Regions from separate parts of the Paenibacillus phoenicis genome, predicted to be linked through region 2. Evidence: riboswitches for the same ligand, from Rfam matches in the RefSeq annotation. Region 2 holds a riboswitch; each other region holds the start of a gene.
The links. A riboswitch is a leader RNA that binds a small molecule or an ion and turns the genes downstream of it on or off. The one in region 2 is predicted to bind cyclic di-GMP.
Positions count from the first base shown of each region.

Region 1: it holds a riboswitch for cyclic di-GMP, as region 2 does, so the genes downstream of both, U9M73_RS12060 (sensor histidine kinase) here and U9M73_RS01805 (response regulator transcription factor) in region 2, are expected to answer to the same signal.
Region 3: it holds a riboswitch for cyclic di-GMP, as region 2 does, so the genes downstream of both, U9M73_RS13085 (anti-repressor SinI family protein) here and U9M73_RS01805 (response regulator transcription factor) in region 2, are expected to answer to the same signal.

Region 1 covers NZ_JAYERP010000001.1:2,565,970-2,572,607, reverse strand. Annotated here, with positions in the region: gene U9M73_RS12085 (hypothetical protein) at 1-30, opposite strand, end outside; gene U9M73_RS12080 (hypothetical protein) at 72-398, opposite strand; gene U9M73_RS12075 (hypothetical protein) at 818-1,453, opposite strand; gene U9M73_RS12070 (hypothetical protein) at 1,573-2,847, opposite strand; gene U9M73_RS12065 (hypothetical protein) at 3,000-3,185, shown strand; gene U9M73_RS22200 (GNAT family N-acetyltransferase) at 3,240-3,452, shown strand; cyclic di-GMP riboswitch class I at 4,266-4,351, shown strand; gene U9M73_RS12060 (sensor histidine kinase) at 4,457-5,986, shown strand; gene U9M73_RS12055 (response regulator transcription factor) at 5,874-6,470, shown strand.
Region 2 covers NZ_JAYERP010000001.1:396,711-403,348, forward strand. Annotated here, with positions in the region: gene U9M73_RS01775 (DUF4317 domain-containing protein) at 1-836, opposite strand, end outside; gene U9M73_RS01780 (helix-turn-helix domain-containing protein) at 1,087-1,416, shown strand; gene U9M73_RS01785 (IS3 family transposase) at 1,413-1,721, shown strand; gene U9M73_RS22125 (IS3 family transposase) at 1,744-2,118, shown strand; gene U9M73_RS01795 (hypothetical protein) at 2,408-2,680, shown strand; gene U9M73_RS01800 (helix-turn-helix domain-containing protein) at 2,901-3,143, opposite strand; cyclic di-GMP riboswitch class I at 3,360-3,445, shown strand; gene U9M73_RS01805 (response regulator transcription factor) at 3,515-3,670, shown strand; gene U9M73_RS01810 (flagellar assembly protein A) at 3,850-5,715, shown strand; gene U9M73_RS01815 (HD-GYP domain-containing protein) at 5,725-6,638, shown strand, end outside.
Region 3 covers NZ_JAYERP010000001.1:2,764,394-2,771,031, reverse strand. Annotated here, with positions in the region: gene U9M73_RS13120 (hypothetical protein) at 1-45, shown strand, start outside; gene hemQ (hydrogen peroxide-dependent heme synthase) at 216-962, opposite strand; gene U9M73_RS13110 (YuiB family protein) at 1,177-1,470, shown strand; gene U9M73_RS13105 (helix-turn-helix domain-containing protein) at 1,547-1,882, opposite strand; gene U9M73_RS13100 (CalY family protein) at 2,031-2,618, opposite strand; gene sipW (signal peptidase I SipW) at 2,710-3,315, opposite strand; gene U9M73_RS13090 (hypothetical protein) at 3,317-4,576, opposite strand; cyclic di-GMP riboswitch class I at 5,038-5,122, shown strand; gene U9M73_RS13085 (anti-repressor SinI family protein) at 5,162-5,335, shown strand; gene U9M73_RS13080 (DnaD domain protein) at 5,538-6,638, shown strand, end outside.

The sequences.
Region 1 (6,638 bases), 2.2 Mb from region 2:
CGCAGCACTTTCTTTTAGCGGTTCATTCACTGTCTGTGGTGCGAGAATAGCGTCAAATTGTTTGATTCCCCCTATCCCTCGTTTTCGCTTAATAGAAAAACCAGGTCCCGTTTCATTTCCTCGAATTGATTAATAATCGTATTCAAATTTTTCTCGATATTCTCGACCTGGACAGCATTGATTTTTCCGTGGTTATAAGCAATGAGACGTTCCGGCACGATGGTATAGGACCAACTTTCTCTGTAGCGGTCTTCGTTGCGGACCGCAAAACCGATGGGCAACAAGTCGTTGCGCATGCCGAGTGTCAGCATGTTCGGGGATATACCCAAATAATCTGCAGCGATTTTTATTGTGATTTTGGGGATATTTCTGATCTCTTCATCCGAATACTTCACCATACGTTTCACCTCCTTGATCCGGTTCCGACGTCACAATCAGACTGGCGACAATCTATAGAAAGATATTGGTCTTCGGTATACCATAAACTTTCTCGTACAATATTTCCGAAATTCGAAAATTCTTATTCATCAACCACGAGAAGAATACCTAGCATCGGTCATGTCTGTGTATCCAGATGAGTTTGGCTTTGCTGAGAATCGTCTTGGAAGCTTCTCCTATCGAGAAAAAGATATGAAGTTCTCCATATATGACCTAAATAAGTGGGAGTCGCGAAAAGCCGCGCATTATGTTCTTAATTTAGTCTTTAATCCTCAAAATATAATCTATCGAGATATTCAGGATTTTGTCTATTCACTAGTCGAGAAAGAGGTTATCTTTAAAGTATAGTCACAAGACATCGGGCCAATCTGGCCCGATGCTACTTTTGCACAGGGACGCACCATTTGCAGTGGGTTTGTTTATTTATATACTGGCTTCTTTGGACAGGGTTATATATTTTTGAAGGATGTTCATGAGCAACAATATATTCAGGTTTTAACCTTTCTGAAATCCAGCATGCAGAGTTACTGTCATGAGGATCATAGTGTTCAGATATATCGTCTATTTGCCATTGAGGCAATAATTCTAGCGGGACATCACAAACAAAAATAGTGGGGATTCCGGTACTGGATAGCATATCGTGATATTTCCCATATATGTCTTTATCTAATTGTGCAGCAATTGCGGCAAGGTATTCACTCCCCCAACATAAATAGTGTCCGCTTTCGCCCAGGAGTTCTTTTTTAAACAAGCTGAAATAGACATGCTTGGAATCGGAAGGTTGCAGTGTAGGGTCGTAATCCATAACTGTGTTTACTGATATTCCAAATGTGGCAGTGGCAATTTGACGCATTTCCTCTACATTAAAAGGCTTTATGCCCTCTGAAAAGTAGCTTTCCATATCAATAGGACGACAGGCATGATACGCACGAATATGCGTGTAATGTCCAAGGTCAATCCCTTGTTTCTTATTCCCTTTATCATCAGGTACAAATACTTTTTTGTTATTCTCCATCATTCTAACTCCTTCGGCACGTTGCCTGACGGCTCGTGCCATTTTTTGGGGCATGATCTTCTACCGGTAAAGTCAATTCTCATATTCCAACAGAAAAAAACGATCTCAGCTACTTCCAGTCACTTTTGAAGTGAAAGAGCGTATTCCTCCGTATTGTTGAGCAAATCGATTTTTTGCTGCAGTTTGACTACGAAGCTCAAGAAGTCGGTGCTTTTCTTATTTTCCAATTTGAATGAGTTGATGATATTTTTGATGGTTTCGTTTTGCTCGGAGGTTAATTCATCTATAATTAAAATGATCCTTAAATTAGAACGGAATGCCTTGTCCAGCAAGCTGTGAAGATTGTATGAAATGTTCTGTTCTTTGATTTCGGGGTCCAGTTCGTGCATCCACGTCGCTGCTTTGGACATGATCGAATCATCCTCGTTGATGTATTTGATGATTTTTCCGGACCACTTATGAATTGTATCTTCTCTGATTTTCGTGTCTGTAGCAATGCTAAAAGTGGATGCAAACCGCATTAGCTGCGGGATAATGTGTCCATTTAGATGCTCGAATTTTTCCAAACGTGTTTTTTTGTATCGTCCATAACATTCGTATTCAATTAAGTTAACTTGAATGGGCATCGTTTTATTATCGGGAATGAAGCGGACGAGCACTGCATCTGGGTAACCGCTGATCCCAGCGATCATTTTGTTATTAGCATCTTTTTTAGGGGCAGTCATAAACATTCTGTTTTGTGGGATAAGCACGGACCGATGCTCGGAAAAATCATCGAATAAATGATAAAAGTTAGCGTTGACCAGCGGCTCCAGTCCTTTGATTTTGTCTGTTTCATTCTCAAATTTGACCGTGACATAGGTGCTCGTGATGTTGATTTTAACATCGGGAACAGTGTTCAAGACTTCTTGGTAATTTTCTTCAGTCACCTCATCCGTGGACCACTCTTCAGCATCAGAAGGGTTACCGTTGCAGTTAATCGTAAAAGGCTGTTCGAATTTGAACAGATCATTGGTTCGATTTTGTTCAAAGCCAGTCTGAAGCAACTGCAGAGCCGTCTCATCGGTTATGGTTTTTGCGGATTGCACATATTTGAGGCTCCAATACTTTCCACCGGCTTGCTCCAGAATGCTGATGTCAAACGGTTGGCAGTATTCGATTTCGCAAAGAGTGAAACATTGAGGATATTGATCGCTGTCTTTCCAAGGCCGAAAATCGGTAGGTTCTTTTAGTTTACCGCGAGCTCCGCATAGTGATTTATTTCCTACTTTCACTACAATATAGACCCGGTCATTCACGTTAGCGACTCTTTTCGTAAAGCCGGCTACTTGTTGATTGACGCATGTATAATAATTTTCCAAAGAAGTTCCACAATGTAAGATACGCTCTCCCATGTCCATCATCCTTATCTTATGATTAAATTACCAATTTCGACATGGTTAGTAAAAATCCTTTCTGGTGTAGTAACTGAAAGAGAGAAGGGTTTGTTATGCATAGAAATATACCTATTGAAGTTTAGAAAAATATTAAGAAAGAGGATGGTACAATGCTAAAATCATTTGATATACCAGATACTGATTTTGATGGTTTACGTCTTTTGTTAGAACAGTTGACCTCTGATAAGGTCGAAGTACAAAATTATTTAGGTGGAAGGTCGCTAAGAAAAGTTGAAATCAATTCTGCCGAAGGAAAAGTTAGACTAGACTTACGTTCAGAGCTTTATTTCCATTAAGGTGTCTATTATCAAAGCCTGATTATTGGTGTTATTGCATTGGCCCCTGAGCGGATGGGGATTGGGACAATAGTGATCGAATGGTTAAAAAATTATGCCAGAAGCAAAGGTTTTGAACGAATTTGTATCGAAAATGCTAACACGGAGGCGAGTATTGGATTGGCAAGGAAAATGGGTTTCATTAATGTCCCTAGTAGTCCAATTATTCAAGAGGTTCTCAAAATAGAGGCGTCGCCTGATTATCATTTACTGCTAGTAAGATCATAATTACTTTTTATAGTATATTTTAGATCTAAAAAGTACCCCCAACTTCGAGAGAGTTGGGGGAGTTAATGCTTACATTGATCATTTCTGTAATATTCCGATACTCGTAACAAATTATTGGCTAACCTAGAACTTGGTTTCGGTTGATCACTCCCATTTCGAATTGATTTACAGCATCATTCTATGGTTAGATACCTAGACCGTATCCGGCGAATGCCTATAGTCAAACGCCCTTTTTACCATTTTTGATACAAAGCCAGATTCGCAGGACTTTGGAGTTCTTCGAAAACTCCGCACGGATGGCCTGTTACAGAAAAACAAAGAAGAACCCCAAGCGAAAAGGGCAAGGGGTTATAAAGCAGGTGATTTGCTTTGATTCTAATTTATGAACAAATGCTTGCACATGTTACAGAAAACGAAAAGTCGCTGCTGTTCGAAATCCATATTTCCAATTCGGATATTACGATTTCGAGATGAAAATAAATAAGGAAAGTTTTGTAACTCCATTCTCGCAAAAGCTGGAATCTTCTAGTATAATATGTCTATAAAGCGAGGATTAGACAGGAATTTGGACTATATCTTCCCGCTTGTTATTAGGACAAAGGTCCGTTTTTCGGTCGAAACTGTGCTTCTATTGCTTATCTTAATGAAGGACTTGAAAAGAGGGAGGGATTTTGATGTCGAATCTATGTTAGGTAGTAGCACCTGGTGGCTGTTAAATGACATTATAGTGGTCAGGTGAGGGATTCGATCATCGCCATGGACGAATGGGTTATGAAGTAATCTCCGATTGGTTGTCCAAATAAATATGAGCTGAAGGAAAAATGGCAAACCCGCTCGAAAGACGGGGACGCAAAGCCACGGGTCTGCGGCCGTAAGGCTATGATCGCCGGGTTACCCTAAAAGGCAGGCTTCTGGAGAAAAGGCACGTTAGGGTACGTGTCTTTTTTGTCGTCTATGTCCGATTCCGAATAAGCCGAGGAACCTCATCGAGGGAGGGAACTGAAGTGGTGCTTGTATTGTCATTATTGTTGATGACCGCCATTCTGCTATTCACCAATCCGAGAAGCGAGCCAAATCGTTGGGCCGGTTCAGTCGCTTTTTTCTCTGTACTTGGAGAGTTGACTATCGCCATAGATGAGAAGATAATTCCCGCAATTGTCCCTTTGGCAAACGATTCAATTATAGCCGGACTGGAATGGGTAAAAGAGTTTTTTTACTTCTTAGCCTTGTACATGCCTCCTTATTCGTTGTTGATGTTCAGCTTGAGCTATGCGGGATGGTTTCAACGGCGAAAGGGTTGGAAGCGCTCCACAATCGTTGGGGCACTGATCCCGGTTCTGATCATGTTTCTTCTACCTTCAGAGGCTTCACGTGATACACATCCGATACCGCTCTGGGCGATGATTTATTACGCTACCGCAGCAGTGCCATGCTTGAGGTTGGCATACCGTGAAGTTGATGAGAGGATCAGACAGCAACACCGTGTGGTCTGTTGGATTGTTGTACCGTCGATCAGTTTTGTACTGCTTTTCGATTATATTCTGCCTTTGCTCCGATTCTATCCGCCCTTTGATACCAAACGTGCTGTTTTAACGGCAGTATGCATTTGCTTTTATGTATTTGTTGTTCGTTACGGTGTATTGGGTGTCCGAATCCGATTGGAATCTACACCCCAAGAACCATATGGGAACACTCCGCTTATATTTCAATTCTATCATGCTTTAAAAAGTGAACTGGGAAAAATACAGGTCGCAGCCAGACGTATATTTAATCTTGCCCAACAAACCGAGCAACAGGAATTGTATCGGGACACATCTCATCTAATCGATGCAACCGAGCGGATAATAGCAATAGCTTTCCGTTTTCGTCATTCATCACAACAGTTGGTATTATACGAGCAGTCATGTATTATAAATGAACTCGTTGAGCAACTATTGGATAGCTTGGCGGGAGAATTTTGCAGCAAGAATCTTAAAGTCCGAAAAAAATTGGATGAATCGATTGTTTTGTATTGTGATTCTGTTCACGTGCAACAAGTCATGAAGAACCTCTTCTATAATGCCATTGAAGCGATGTCCGAAGGAGGGTGTCTGACTATAACGTCTAATCTCTCGCAAGAAACGATGGATATTACCGTTCGTGATTCCGGTTGCGGCATCGCTCCGGAAGCCATGCCATATATATTTGAACCTCACTTTACAACCAAATCGAACGAAGGGAATGATGGATTGGGGTTATTCTACAGTCATGAAGTCATGCGACACCATCAGGGGTCCATCGAGGTACAAAGTCTAATCGGAATCGGTACGTCATTTACGCTTCATTTTCCCATCCAAAGAGTCATTCGTCATTCACCGTCATTGAACCGATGGGAGGGAGACCATGAGCAAGATCAAAGTACTATTGGTGGAAGACGATCCGGTGTGGAACGAATATATATCCGAAACGGTGAATCGGGAACAGGATTTGTTTTTGGTCGGAACGGCTCAGACGAAAGTCAATGCAATTCGCATTGTCAGTATGTTAGACATTGATGTGGTGCTATTGGATGTGGTGCTGGATGGGAAAAAGGCAGACGGGCTTGACGCGGCGCTCGAGATTGGCAGCATGAGTAATGCGAAAGTCATCATGCTTACAGTATTAGATCAGGCAGGGATCGTTTCTGAGGCGTTCGGCAACGGTGCTTTCAATTATATTCTCAAGACGGCGCTTGAAGATATTCCGGAGGCTATTCGAGCCGCATATGCGGGCCTATCCTCCATTCATGCTTCTGCCGCAGGCGTGCTTCGATCCGAGTTTGTACGAATGAAGCAACAAGAAATGCGCCAAAAATTAACGCGAACCGAAGTTGAAATCCTCCGTTTTATTCACAATGGTCATACCCGTTCCGCAATTGGGGAACATTTGCATATAACAGAGAGTACTGTCAAAAAACATGTGAACCGAGTGATTCGAAAACTGAAGGTGCACACCGGCAGGGAAGCTGCCAAGAAAGCAAAAATGAAAGGGATATTATAGCGTCCATGTGTATTGATATTGAAAGTCGCGAATAGCACCTAACCATTACAGGTTAGGTGCTATTCTATTTAATTGGCATCTATTTAGGTACAGCACTCTCGTAGAAAACCATCGAAGAACTGAGGCTGTCGTGCGTGCCAATCCGCCAGGGCCTGCGTAGCCAACCGT
Region 2 (6,638 bases):
GTTTCAATCACCTGCTGAATTTCTTCGTATACGCTCGCAATCGTGGAGGCGTCAAGCTGATCTCCGGCAATTTCCTTGACGATGTCCTCAAAGATCGCTCTCTCTTCCAGCGCGGTTACCGTCTTCTCGGCGTTTAGGACCTGATCGATAAAATGCTGATTTGGATCATTCGCTTTGCCCGCGCAATAGAGTACCCGATTCACATCAGAGAAGCCGTCCGTAATGCTGGGATAGAAGAAGCCTTGCTCCGGCGAGCGCAGCTTGATGATTGGATCAACGATCACGTTGTACTTGAACTCGCGTTCGACATAGTCGAACATAAGCGTTTTTCGCTGCGGTTCGGTTGAATTGATGCTGCACAAAATAAACGGATTCGCAAACATCTCATCAGTTTCGCTTTCCTCGGCTTCCTCATTGCGCTCCTTGGTGGGCTTGTAGTATTGCCCGCGGACGAAGGTGATTACCGTATCCCGTTCATACGTCGTATCCTCCAGCATTTTCTCTACCAGCAGAAGCATCAAATCATGCCATTCGTCGGCATCACCGGTCACGAGAGCTTGATGCAGCAGGTCTTGCGAAGGCTTGTCCGTTTCCGGGTGATCCTGGAACTTTAGCTCGAACAGCTTCTGATCCAATTCTCCGGACAGCAGTCTTTTGAAATTGCCCATATGCAATTCCTGCTTTTCTCTCTCCAACAGCTCAAACGGTGTACGCTCAAAATGATAGATTTCGTTCGTTTCCTTCATAATATAGACGTTCAGAATGTCGTAAATACTTAGTCTTTCATGATCCAGTTTGAATTGCTTGCGGATATAAGCGAGTTCCTTCTTGATCAAGATAATTCCCCTTTGCAAAAATTCAATATTTGCATTGTACTATAATGCTCGTCACCTGTCATGATACGTAAAAAATGAAAAAGACCCAAACCGTTAAGTTTGGATCTGAAGTGCACCCCTTAGAATAGACATTGGAAACCCCCCCTGGTTATTCCGATGAATTCTAGGGGGTGCATTTTTTATTGCAATCAAAGGACAACGATTTAAATCATACTCTGAGGAACTGAAGTTGGAGGCGATACGTCTTTATTTGGAGGCAAAATGGACGTATCGGCAGATTAATGAGCACTTAGGGATTCAAGATAAGGATCGGATGAAACGCTGGATGCGAAAATATCGCGAACAGGGGGAGTTTGGTCTACTCGACCAAAGGGGGAGACGAAAGGAATATGTGGATCAGGACCGCTATACGAAGCAGTTACAACGGGAGAATGAAATGCTAAAAAAGTGTTTGGAAATCTGGAAACAGGAGGTAAAGAACAAAGGTATGCATCCATTCGGAAAGCCTCACAAGGGTACAACATCAGCAGCTTGTGCAAGTTGTTTGGTGTCTCCAGAAGTGGATACTACGCTTATTTGAAACGTCAATTGAAGATGATTGATCGGGATCACGATGCAAAAGCCTTAATCCAAGCCGTATATAATCGCTATCGTGGTATCTACGGCTATCGACAAATTCAACTCTTCCTACTGCAAGACGAGGAGGTGTGGATGAATCATAAAAAGGTTCTTCGTTTAATGCAACAATTAGGGCTACGTTCACACATTCGACGTAAGCACCGTTTTAACTATGCTTCGAATGTAGGCAGCCGCGTCGCTGAGAATACGCTGCAACGTCAATTTAAGGCGGATGCCCCTAACCAGAAATGGGTAAGACTTATTTAATAATGAAATCGTAGCGTATCACATGAGTCTACGTAATGATAATCAGCTTGTACTTCAAACCTTTGAGAAGGCCTTGAATCAAACGAAAGACGTGACGGGATTGATCGTTCACAGCGATCAAGGATTCCAGTACACGCCTCACGCCTACCACGACATGCTGCTGAAGGTTGGCGCCCGAATCAGCATGTCTAGACGAGGCAATTGTCATGACAAAGCCTCTATGGAGAGCTTCTTCTCGCATCTCAAAACAGAAGGGCTCTATCCCTATCATATCCGAACTCTAGACGAGACACAAAGGCGAATTGAAGAATATATTGAGTTTTACAACAACAAACGACCACAAAGAAAACTAAACAAGCTGACGCCGAGTGAGTTTCGACGCCAGCTCGTAGCCTAGGGGCTTTTTCCAATGTCCACTAAACGGGGGCTTGACCAAAAAGCAAAGGCGGCTTAATTTTTTCTTCTCTTCAATCAATTCATTGCTGGAAATTCCGAGTATCTCGTATGCCTGTTGTACCATATCACGATCTTTATCGAATATTGGATTCGACAGGTCGTAGATTCCGCTTTTGGCTGTGACATGATGGAGGCTTTAAACCATAGGATGGAAGCTTGTCATACTCTCCTTCCCGATGTACCATCAAACTTCGATTAATTCAAAACATTTAGATGGAGGAGATGTATTCATGCAACAATTCGGTCCAGAATGGTTAAAACCGGCTTTTGATCATAGGTTTAATGAATTGGTGAGGCAAGCGGGTATGCAGCGGGAGATTGATCAATTACAAAACAGGCATCGAGAACTTGAGAATTTACTAAAAAGTGAGTTATCACAAGCCCAGTATGAGTTATATCTTGAGATGGAAGAGATCATCAATTATCGCAATACTCTCATAATACAGCAGTTATACTTTGCTGGACTAAAGGATGGGGTTCAGTTGTTGAGAGAGTTACTATAGTCTGCCATAAGGCAATTTGATAAAAGATCGTTTTGATATTGGATTTTCCTTATCAATACGATCTTTATTTTGGATTCTTCGATTGATGTTGGACTCTGACATTCAAGTTGAGTATAGGTTACGACAGCAATAGCCAGTCCTCTCTGTTATTCCAGAGAGGGGTTGGCGACAGCAAAATCCTTCCGACCATCTGTTAAAGATGTCGTTCCGCTGAGGATTGTTATTCCTTATCATCAACCTCGCCATATTCATTTTCAACAAGTTTGATCATCTCTGAAGGCGTAGTGTTAAGAGCCTTCGACAATGCAAATATCGTTGTAAGGGTCGGTTGATAAATACTTCTTTCCAACATTGAAATGTATGTCCGGTCAAGGTCACTCCTGAAGGCAAGTTCCTCTTGGGACATCTTTTTGGTAACTCTCAAGGACTTAAGAACTTTGGCGAATGATAATTCTAAAGTCATAAACACGCCCCCTTAAATTTTCTATTATTATTCAGTATGGGAGCAATTTCCACGTAGTATACTCTACAAATGGGGTTTATTTTGGGATAACTTTGTAGTAATATTGAACTACGAATAGTTCTAAAGACTCAAAATGACACTAACTGTTATAGGCATTGTCGCATTTAGTCTATTATGCGGATAATTGTTGAAAGATGACGTGAACTTCATATTTCTCATATCGAAAGGCAAACCTATTGAAAAATAGGGACGCAAAACTATGGACCTAAGGAAGTTGATTCTACGGTCGCCAAGTTGCCAAGAGTGAGGTGAATGTATCTAAAACATCACTCCTATGGATGTTTTTTTATTTTTACTCGGGAGGGACAAATATGGCAAGAATCCTGATCGCTGACGACAGCCCTTCTATTCGTTTCTTGATCTCAGCCTTAGTTACCGAAGCAAGCCATGAGGTTGTCTTACAAGCTAAAGACGGACTCGAGGCACTAAACGCATACTACGAAACGAATCCCGATTTATTAGACTGAAAAAGGATGTAAAAGTACTTTCAAAACCATTTGATGTCAATGAGTTTTTCGAATCTATTGCCACAACCTTAGCCAACCATAGTTGATAGGAAAATAGATTCAAGGACCTCTCACACATAAGACTCATACTAAATATCCGAAAATTCAGATATTATCTGGCTTGTAGTGAGGTGTTTCCAATGTCAGAACATATCAGTGAACAAGAAATCATTAATTTGTTGAAAAAACTTGACGAAGCTCCTAGTTCTCAGGTATGTGAAGAGGCTGGATCATTCTCATCTACTACTCAAGGAGTAGACGCAAATGCTGTGGTCACTGATGGGTTTATTAAGGTTGAACAAGGCAAGATTACGGTTGGAAACCCCACCAATGGTGGTAAGTTTCCGGCTATTAATGCGACTCCACCAGTCAAGTTAATGGTGGATGGAAAACAGATCGATAAAGAGACGAAGGTTACATCTGAAAGCGTGATCAAATGGGAGATTGAAGAAAAGCCTTTATTTGAGATAACTGTATCGGATGACAAAATAGAAGCATATCTAACTATTAATCGGACACAAAGATATGCGTGGATATTAGCAGATAAGACTCCTTCATTAAATGTGACTTTGACTGCTGAGGAAGATCTTACAATTATATTGGAAACTTTGAGTTTACAAGATATTATTACGGCTGTTGAAAATATGAAGATAAAAATGAATCTTGATGTTGTGGCGATTCAAACGGAGATCCTCCGACCTTCTTTTCGACCTGTAACCATTGCTAGGGGTAAAGCCCCAGTCCAAGGTCGGGATGCACAACTTGATCTATATTTCTCTGAAAATATCGAGAACATATTTACTGAGGTCAGGGGTTATATCGACTATAAAAATCATATGAAAATTCCTTCCGTCAAGAGCGGAGATGTTATCGCCAAAAAGACCCCTCCTGTCGAAGGCCAGGCGGGGTATGATGTTTTCGGAAACGTGTTGCTCCCAGAACCAGTCAAGGACATTCGTATTGCAGGAAAGGATAATGTGGAGATAACACCCGATTCCATCGTCATTGCTCTAAAGGAAGGGCGACCTAGAGTTACAGGAAATCGGATCAAATACTTTGATATCAACACGGCATTTATCGTACCAGGAAACGTTGATATGCAGACGGGAAATATTGTGTTTGCTGGTGATGTGATCGTGTATGGCGATGTCACGGACAACATGATCATTGAATCACTTGGAAACATTTATGTGGCTGGCAGTGTTTTCAATGCAACATTAACCGCGACTGGCAGTATCGCAGTCAAGGGAAACGTAATAGGAAGTAATCTTTATTCAGGGTATTTCGGAATGCTTTACAACCGACTCTATAACAGTTCTAAACAATTGATCGAAATACTTGAAAAAATGATGGAAAGTGCGAAGTTATTGCTTCATGAGTTGGCCAAGAAAAATATGCAGGTACGTTATGGACAAGTCTTAGTGCTGATTACGGAAAACAAATATCAGCAAGTCGGGGATGTTGTGAAAGAATTGTTAGGCGTAATTTCTAGTATTCAATCTTACAATAAAAATGATTTACAGCAGTTGAACTATTACTTGGAGTTATTTCTGCAACCAACAAAAATAATTGAGGTAATGACAGCACCGAAAATGGAAGATTTCTTGCGTATTCTGAAAGAAGCATATATGAGAGTCGCATTAAGTCAAGAAACGAATGTGCAAATTGTCATCAATCAGGGGCAAAAATCAATTCTCAAGTCGAATGGAGATATTCTCATTCGTAAAGAAGGAGTGATCCAATGCGATCTCTATTCAGCAGGGAACATCATCTTCTTATTGGACAATTCCGTATGTCGGGGTTCCAAACTTGAGGCGGGAGACACCATCTCAGCTATGTATGTTGGAGGGACTACTGGAGTATGGACAAGCCTTAAAGCTGCAAAGAAAGTTATTGTGAAGAAAATGTTTGAAGGCAAAATCATTGTGGACCGGTATAGTATGGATATCTTTGAACCAGTTGAAGAAATGACGTTTGACCGCAATACCATTAGACAAATGGCATAAGAAAACGGGGTGATTCTTATTGATAATACATGGTTTATTGGGAGAAGATTAAACAACAATATCTATTCCAAGCAAGGCAGTTTGCTTCTGCCAAAGAACAGTATTTTGAACACTCGCCATCTTGATCTTCTACGTCAACATGGAATCGAGATTGGGGCAGAAGATACCGAGTTGGTCACCGAAGTAATCGTTGATGAAGCGATATCTGAAGTTCAGTCGATTTATGAAAAGATACACCAAAATTCCAGTCAACTTTCAAATCAAGTTATCCGTCATATTGTTATGCCGAAAATTCAAGAAATTTGTTTCAATAATAACCTTTCAAACGTCATATTGGACTTAAGCAAGAAAGATCATTACACTTATCGACATTGTATCGGTGTTGCAATCCTCTCCTACTTAATTGGTAAATGGTTGGGGCTGAAAGAAGAGGAACTGAATGACCTCGCCGTAGCGGGGTTGCTTCATGACCTTGGAAAGACCAAGATCCCTGATTCGATCTTGAAAAAACCAGGCAAACTCAGTGTGGAAGAGTATTCTGAAATGAAACGCCATACTCACTTTGGGTATGAAATGGTTAGCAATCTTCCAGGCATGTCGGAACAACAAGCATTGGTTGCCCTTCAGCATCATGAACGGGAAGATGGCAGCGGCTATCCTTTCGGGGTCAGCGGTGATAAGATCACTTACTTCAGCAAAATTGTAGCCGTTGCCGATGTGTTCCATACGATGGTTTCAGAGCGGGTGTATAAGAAGCCAGTTCCCTTATACCAAGTGTTTCAAGAAATCTATCAACGTGCATTCGGATTATTCGATCCGATCATTGTTCAATGTTTTATTACCAACGTAATGAACAGAATGATCGGGGATTCAGTTCTCTTATCAGATGGTCAAGTGGCTCGCATAGTTATGCTGCATCCAGA
Region 3 (6,638 bases), 2.4 Mb from region 2:
GAGTTCCTGAAGTCGCTGGAGGCAGAGGCCGAAGGGGAAGATTAAACGAACAAAAGGGTGTGCCGCCCGAGGCTGGCACACCCTTCTTTTTTAAGATATCAGAAAGTATAAACTTCGGAGCTTCCGCTTCCTGATATCACAAGAAAAACTACCGCTAACCGCGGTCTGTCTTCCTAGAATATACGTCGATAGACGTTTTTCTTATCTATATGGAATTACACTTTCAACATCTCGTCCAAACGCTCTGCATTCAGCAGATTGCCGACGTAAAAGGCACCAAACTCGCCAAAACGTGCGCTGACCTCGTCAAACCGCATTTCATAGACCAGCTTCTTGAATTGCAAGGCATCGTCGGCGAACAGGGTAACGCCCCATTCCCAATCGTCGAGGCCTACGGAACCAGTGATGATCTGCTTCACTTTACCTGCATAGCTGCGGCCGATCAGGCCATGGCTGCGCATCATTTCGCGGCGCTCTTCCATCGTCAGCATGTACCAGTTGTCGGTGAGATCGCGCTTTTTGTTCATTGGATAGAAGCAGATATGGTTGGTCTTCGGCAGGATCGGCTGCAAACGGGCCATCACTTCCGGATTCGCCTTCGGGTCACCGCCGCCGGATGCGAGATAATTGCTAAGTTCTACGACGCTGACGTAGGAGTATGCTTTGGTTGTATATTCAGCAAAGGTTGTTTTGTTGAAGGCCGTCTCCAGGGCGTTCAGCTCTTCCAGGCTTTCGCGCAGGTGCATGAACACGAGATCGGCTTTCTGTCCGACGATCGAATACACCGCGGTGCTGCCGGTTTTGGATTCCTCCATCAATTCCCATTCTTTCAGGAACGTATGCAGCTCCTCCAGGGCTCCGGCGCGTTCTTCGTCATCCGCCGCTTTCCAGGCGGTCCAATCGATGGTGCGGAAATCGTGAAGCGCATACCAACCTTCTAAGGTTAGAGTAGCTTCGTTCATGTATAATCACTCCTAGATTCAATCTGATCCTCATTTACGAATTGCCAATACGTATCTTATTGTATCGCAAGGAGCCTAGACGGGGCAAATCGATTCACTCCATTTTCATGTAAAGTTCATTGCTTCGTTACATAATATCTAGTAAACTAACTACTAGCTTGATTTAGTGTGATGAATGTTATAGTTACCTCTAAGAAGGGTGGGGGAGCGATCGATGGGCTGGCTCATCGTACTGGTGCTGATGGTTCTCTTCTTCGTGATGATGTTCGGCATCGGTTTCATTTTGAATATGTTAATGAAAACAACCTGGTTTCCGGCATACGTCTTTATCATTGTGATTTTGCCCATTGTGGTCTATACGCTGTGGGACCATGAACAGAGCTTTGGGACCTATCTCGCATCGTTCCGGCTGGTCGATTATTTGACGGCGTTCGCCGGGCTGTGCGGGGCGATCCTAAGCGGATGGACGATCCGAAAACTGCGGTTGGGCGGGTACAAAATGTTTTAAAAAAAGCGCGAGTACCGTCGGGGGATAACCCTGAGGTCTCGCGCTTTTTCTGTGTGTACTTTTTCTCTGTGTACCGTTATTCCTGCTGGCCTCGCTTCCATTTCTGATATTCAAGGAATTCCTTAAATTCCTTCTTGCTGACGCCCGAAGTCATAGCTTCCTGCACCAACTCCGACCATTCCGGATCGAGTAATTCCGGTGCGGGGCGGTCGCCATACAATAGCAGGTTGATCGAGACGTTAAGAGCGTCGGCTATCTTCTCAATGAAGGAAATAGAGGGATTCGATTGAATATTGCGCTCAACGTTGCTGAGATAGGATTTTGCCACATCTGCCTTCTCCGCCAGCTCGGACAAGGAGTACCCTCGGTCCTGCCGAAGTTTCTGAATACGCTCGCCAATATGTTCTGCCATGTAGCCGTCGCCCTTCTATCAGAAATAATTTGATGTCATTATATCAGAATAACCGGGATCGGACAAAGGTGTTAAGTCGGAAATTCAACCAAACAAAGAACACCTTAGTCCCAGATCGGGGTAAGGTGTTCTGCTTAAATTTCTCAAATTATCTAATTTGACCGTCGCCTTGTTTCGCTTCAAACGTCCACGTCAGGTTCAGCGTGTCGCCTTGGAATTGGTTTTGGTCTTGACCGTTGTCCACGAATTCAAAAGCAACGGCCAACGTGTCGGTAGTGCCGGCTCTTAAGCCGCTGCGCTCGCCGAGGAAGAAGCCTCTTTCAACGGCGTCCGGTGTTTGATTTTGCAGGTCATAGAGCGTAGTTTCCCAAATGACGTCATTCAGCTTGTCGATATTGTTCAGGAATTTTACCTTAATATGTTTACCAAAATCGTCCGTGTTGTCTGGAGCGCCGGCTTTATTCGTCACCGTGTAGCTCGTTTTCAACAGAACTTCTTTAATGTCAAGCGTTCCGTCATTTTTGAGCTTGAACGTACGAGGAATCGTGTCACCTGGTTTCAAGTTGTTAAGATTTACAATCGCTGTTGGATCAGCGTTGATATCCAATGTACCTGCGGCGAACGTCCCAGTCGTTTCGACCGTATCGCTAAAGTAAGCGAACGTTCCTCCGCCGATCAATGTCAAACCGAGTGCTGCAGTTGCTACCCCAAAACCTAATGTCTTTTTGATACCCATTCCTGAATTCCTCCCTGATCTTAAATAAATTTTTTATATATAGCATCCTTATGTATACATAAGGAGAACAACCAAATCATTAGTGCTGAGCTTAGGTTGATGCGTCAATGACGTCAGGGTGCTTGGTGTCCGATTGCGATTGATTCGCTTCCGGTTTTTTTTCTTCCAGACTGGCGATGGCTTTCCACAGCGTAACCACCGCGTACAGGAACAATAGGATCCCTGGGATGATCAACAGGGTGACATTCCCCGTCTTCGTTCCAGCGAAGCTTAAGAAATAGCCCACGTACGGAACGTTAAATCCGGTATAGACGCCGGTCACATTCGCGGGGTGCACCAATTCCGAATCGGCGGAATCGTTATTATCGCCTTTCGTCCGGTACAGCACCTGGCCGTTTTGTTCGTCCTGTGTCACCTCGATGATGCGGTGGGTAATCAGCTTGTTATCGCCTGACCGGAAGGTGATGACGTCGCCGACGTTGAAACGGGTCATATCGCCGCCCGGCTTAATGGCCGCAACGGAACCGGTAGGGATGGAAGGCTCCATCGAGCCGGACAAGACCGTTTTCAGCTGATAGCCGTAGAAGTTCGGTTCGCTGCCGGAAATCTTTGAGAGGACCACCGAGCCTGCCACGGTAAAAAAGGCAACCGCCATCAGGAACGTCAGCGCGTTTCCTAACCATTTACGAATACGCATGTTATTCACCTACTTCTGAAGGAATCGCGTCCTCATTCTCGTCATCGTCATCCTCTTCATCCCCGTCGTCGTTCAAATCGATGGGCAGTTCATCCTCCGGTTTCGTCAGGATAAGACTGTCCAATGGATTTGGCTGCTCGGGGGGCAGCAGAGGTTCTAGCCCCGGTGTGCCGCTGCTAGCCGGCGCATCCGGCGGAAGGGTTGCAGATTCATCCTCTGCAACACCATCTTCTTCTGCAGGAGGTTGGACTGCTCCATCACCGGAATCGCCCACCGTCGGAGGGGGTTCTTCCTCCAACTGCTTTAATCGTTCCAGCTCCGCCAGCCGCTGTGCTTCCGCTTCTGCCAACAGTTGAGCCCGCTGCGCTTCGAGACTGGAAATCTCGGCAGTTAAGCCTGCGATTGCCGATTCCAGAGAAGCATGTACGCTCTCAAAGTACGTGCGCTCTTCGCCGGCGACCGGATCGCTGAAGGCACTTAAATCATCGGCCGACCGGGACGAAAACGGGCTGGCAAAAGCGATAGCAACAAAGCCGTTGGTCGAGAGGCTAAACTCAGATTGATGGACGGAGCGCAGGTAGCTTAAGATCTCCTGTAACGTCCCGCGAAGCGGGCCGGATAGCAAACCGCTGCCCTTCAGGAGATCCGCAATCCGGTCAAGCACCGTAGTTTGCGTGAGCTCGGCACAATTCGGCTCCAGGCCGTTTAATGAAGTCAGTAGCCCTTGAATCACGGCGGTCGCTGCCGTGATTTCCTGCACCAGCTCTTGCCAAGTGGACTGATTCAGCGCCAGTTGCTGCTGCAGCTGCTGGATTGTGGCGTTCAGCTCGCTAATCCGTGCCGATAAGCCTTCGGCTGCGTCCAGCTGCAGGCTTGCGGAGAAATCTGCGGAACCTTCCGAGCTGACCGGTCCGTCGCCGCTGGAGTACACCGCATCGGTTGAAGACGGGGGCAGCGGAAGACTGGTGGCCGGATCACTCGCATTCGGAAGAGCCGGAGACGAGATCGGAGTTGTTGTATCTATCGAAGCGCGGATTAGGCTTGCTCCGATAAGTCTTCCTTTTAAGGAAGCGGCTCGGTTCAAATGCTCGGCCAACATCGCGAGCTGGCTTTCGATTTGGCTTGGAAAGACTCGGCACGCCTTGATTTCCGTGTTATCTTCGCGTGTGCTGGTGAATTCGCCGAAGGTTGTGCCAACCTGCTGAGAAGTCCACAAGAGCAGAGTTGAGAGAATTAATCCGGACTGCAGCGATTTGACCATGTTTTGCTTCTTCCGTTTTTTGCGTAGTTTACGGATTACTTCAGCTCGGGATCTTCGCAGAATAGTCGCTCCTTTCTAGGTATGGTCCGTTATGTTCGTTAATATGTTCGTTATTAAGAACAAACACCGTGATTTGAATATACCTGAAATGGTTAACGTTAGGAAAGGCGCAAATCCAGTGATTTGTTCTTAATAAAGAACATTTATCTATTGTTTTCTTTAAAAATCTGACTAATTCACGGGATTTCACGATTTATTGTTCTCTATAAGAAACAATTCCTAGTACTTGACAAGCGGTGGTTCAATATGACAAGAACATTAGGGATTAAACAAAAAAAGCTAACCTTTTCGATGAAAACGGTATGCCGAACTTACGTGGAATGACATACTTTTCAAATTTGAGACGTTATAATAAGTACCAAGATGCATACTGACTAAGGAGATCCATTGGCATCAGAAGCACCAGATAAGGGTAAACCTGTTGAAAAGCAGGGGCACAAAGTCTCAGATCTAAGGTAGGAATACTAAGATGGCTGGACTGCCTGGGGACAAAACCAAAATAATGATCTTAGGAGGAGATTGTTGTTGAAGAAGTCCGCCCAGGTTATTTCTTATGATCGGTTCCCCGGAAACGTTGACCCGGAATGGGTGATTTTGCTCGCCATGGCAAAGGAGGAGGGGGTCTCCATTGATGAGGTTCGGCGTTTTTTAGCCGGAGATCGCCCTTATTTAAAAGAGTGGCATTTACATAACAAATAGATGATAAAGAAGAGGGAGTAAAGGGCCGCCCCATCAGGGGGACGGTTCTTTTTTGTGCTTATTCCGGCGTAAAACATTGTCCCGGCGAGGCTCAGGAAGAAAAAGGGAGATTTTTGTAAGCTGGGGGCGATTCAGGACGGCGTCTTTTATGCTAAAATAGAGGAAGTCTATTTGTACGTGATAGGGAAGGAGCGATGAAGCCGTGCGCATGAACAACATGCTGCATTTTACCGAAAATCACCGTTATTGCGTATACCGTGACTTCGGACTCAGTCCCGTCGATGGCAAAATGCTAGGTTTGATCTATCAACCGATGGTCGGGGCGTTCGCGATTTCGCTGTACCGGCTGCTGGTAGAGCATGTTCCCCAGGAGCAGGTTGGATATTCGGACGTCGAGCAGCAGCGGAAGCTGTTCCTGACTCTTGGCCTCGATCCAAGCGAGAAAGGGCGGAAGTTTCTCATCGAGCAGACTTCCCGGTTGGAGGCGGTGGGGCTGCTTCAGACGAACCGGCTCTATGTTCCGGACAGCGACGATTATATCTACGAATATGAGCTTCAGGCACCGCTGGCGCCGGCGGAATTTTTCCGGACTCAGCACCTGACTTTGCTGCTACGAGACAAGATCGGGAAATTCGCGGTCCTGTCTCTGCGGGAGCAGTTGTTCCGCGGAGAACCGGAGGCGTGGTCAGGGGTTGGCCTGAATAAGGAAAATATTACGGTTCCGTTCTATGAGATCTTTGAGCTGAACACCCATTCCATTGATTACGAGCTGGAGCAGGCGATTGCCGAGACGTCGATCGCCAGGCAGCCGGGGCTCAAGCTGGCTTTGGAAGAGGATGCGATCAACTATGCGGACATCATCCTGCGTTTTCCGCGTGAGTCCCAGAATCGCTCCTTCGTTGAGGCGCTTCGCTTTGACCCGGAAGGGATGGGCGTGGTGAATTATGTTGCCCGCAAGTACGATTTAAGCGTCCAGGATATTTGCCGGCTGCTGGATGAAGACGGCGTCTTTGATCCGGGCGGCGGGATTCTGCTGGATGCACTCCAGCACAAGGCCAACCTGCAGTTCCGCCAAGGCAAGCGCCGTCAGGAGGAACGCGAGGTAGCTTACGGCAAAATCGTCGCGTTGCGCGGCGAGGAGCCGAAAGCGGCGGCCGCTTCCGCTCAAGCGGGGAACGTGGCCGAGGAGGTTGCGGTACAGATGGAGTATTACGTTGACGTACCGCCGCAATTCCAAAGCAAATGCGATATTCACCAATATAATATGATGCTTCGCAATGAGCCGTATACCCGGTTACTGAAG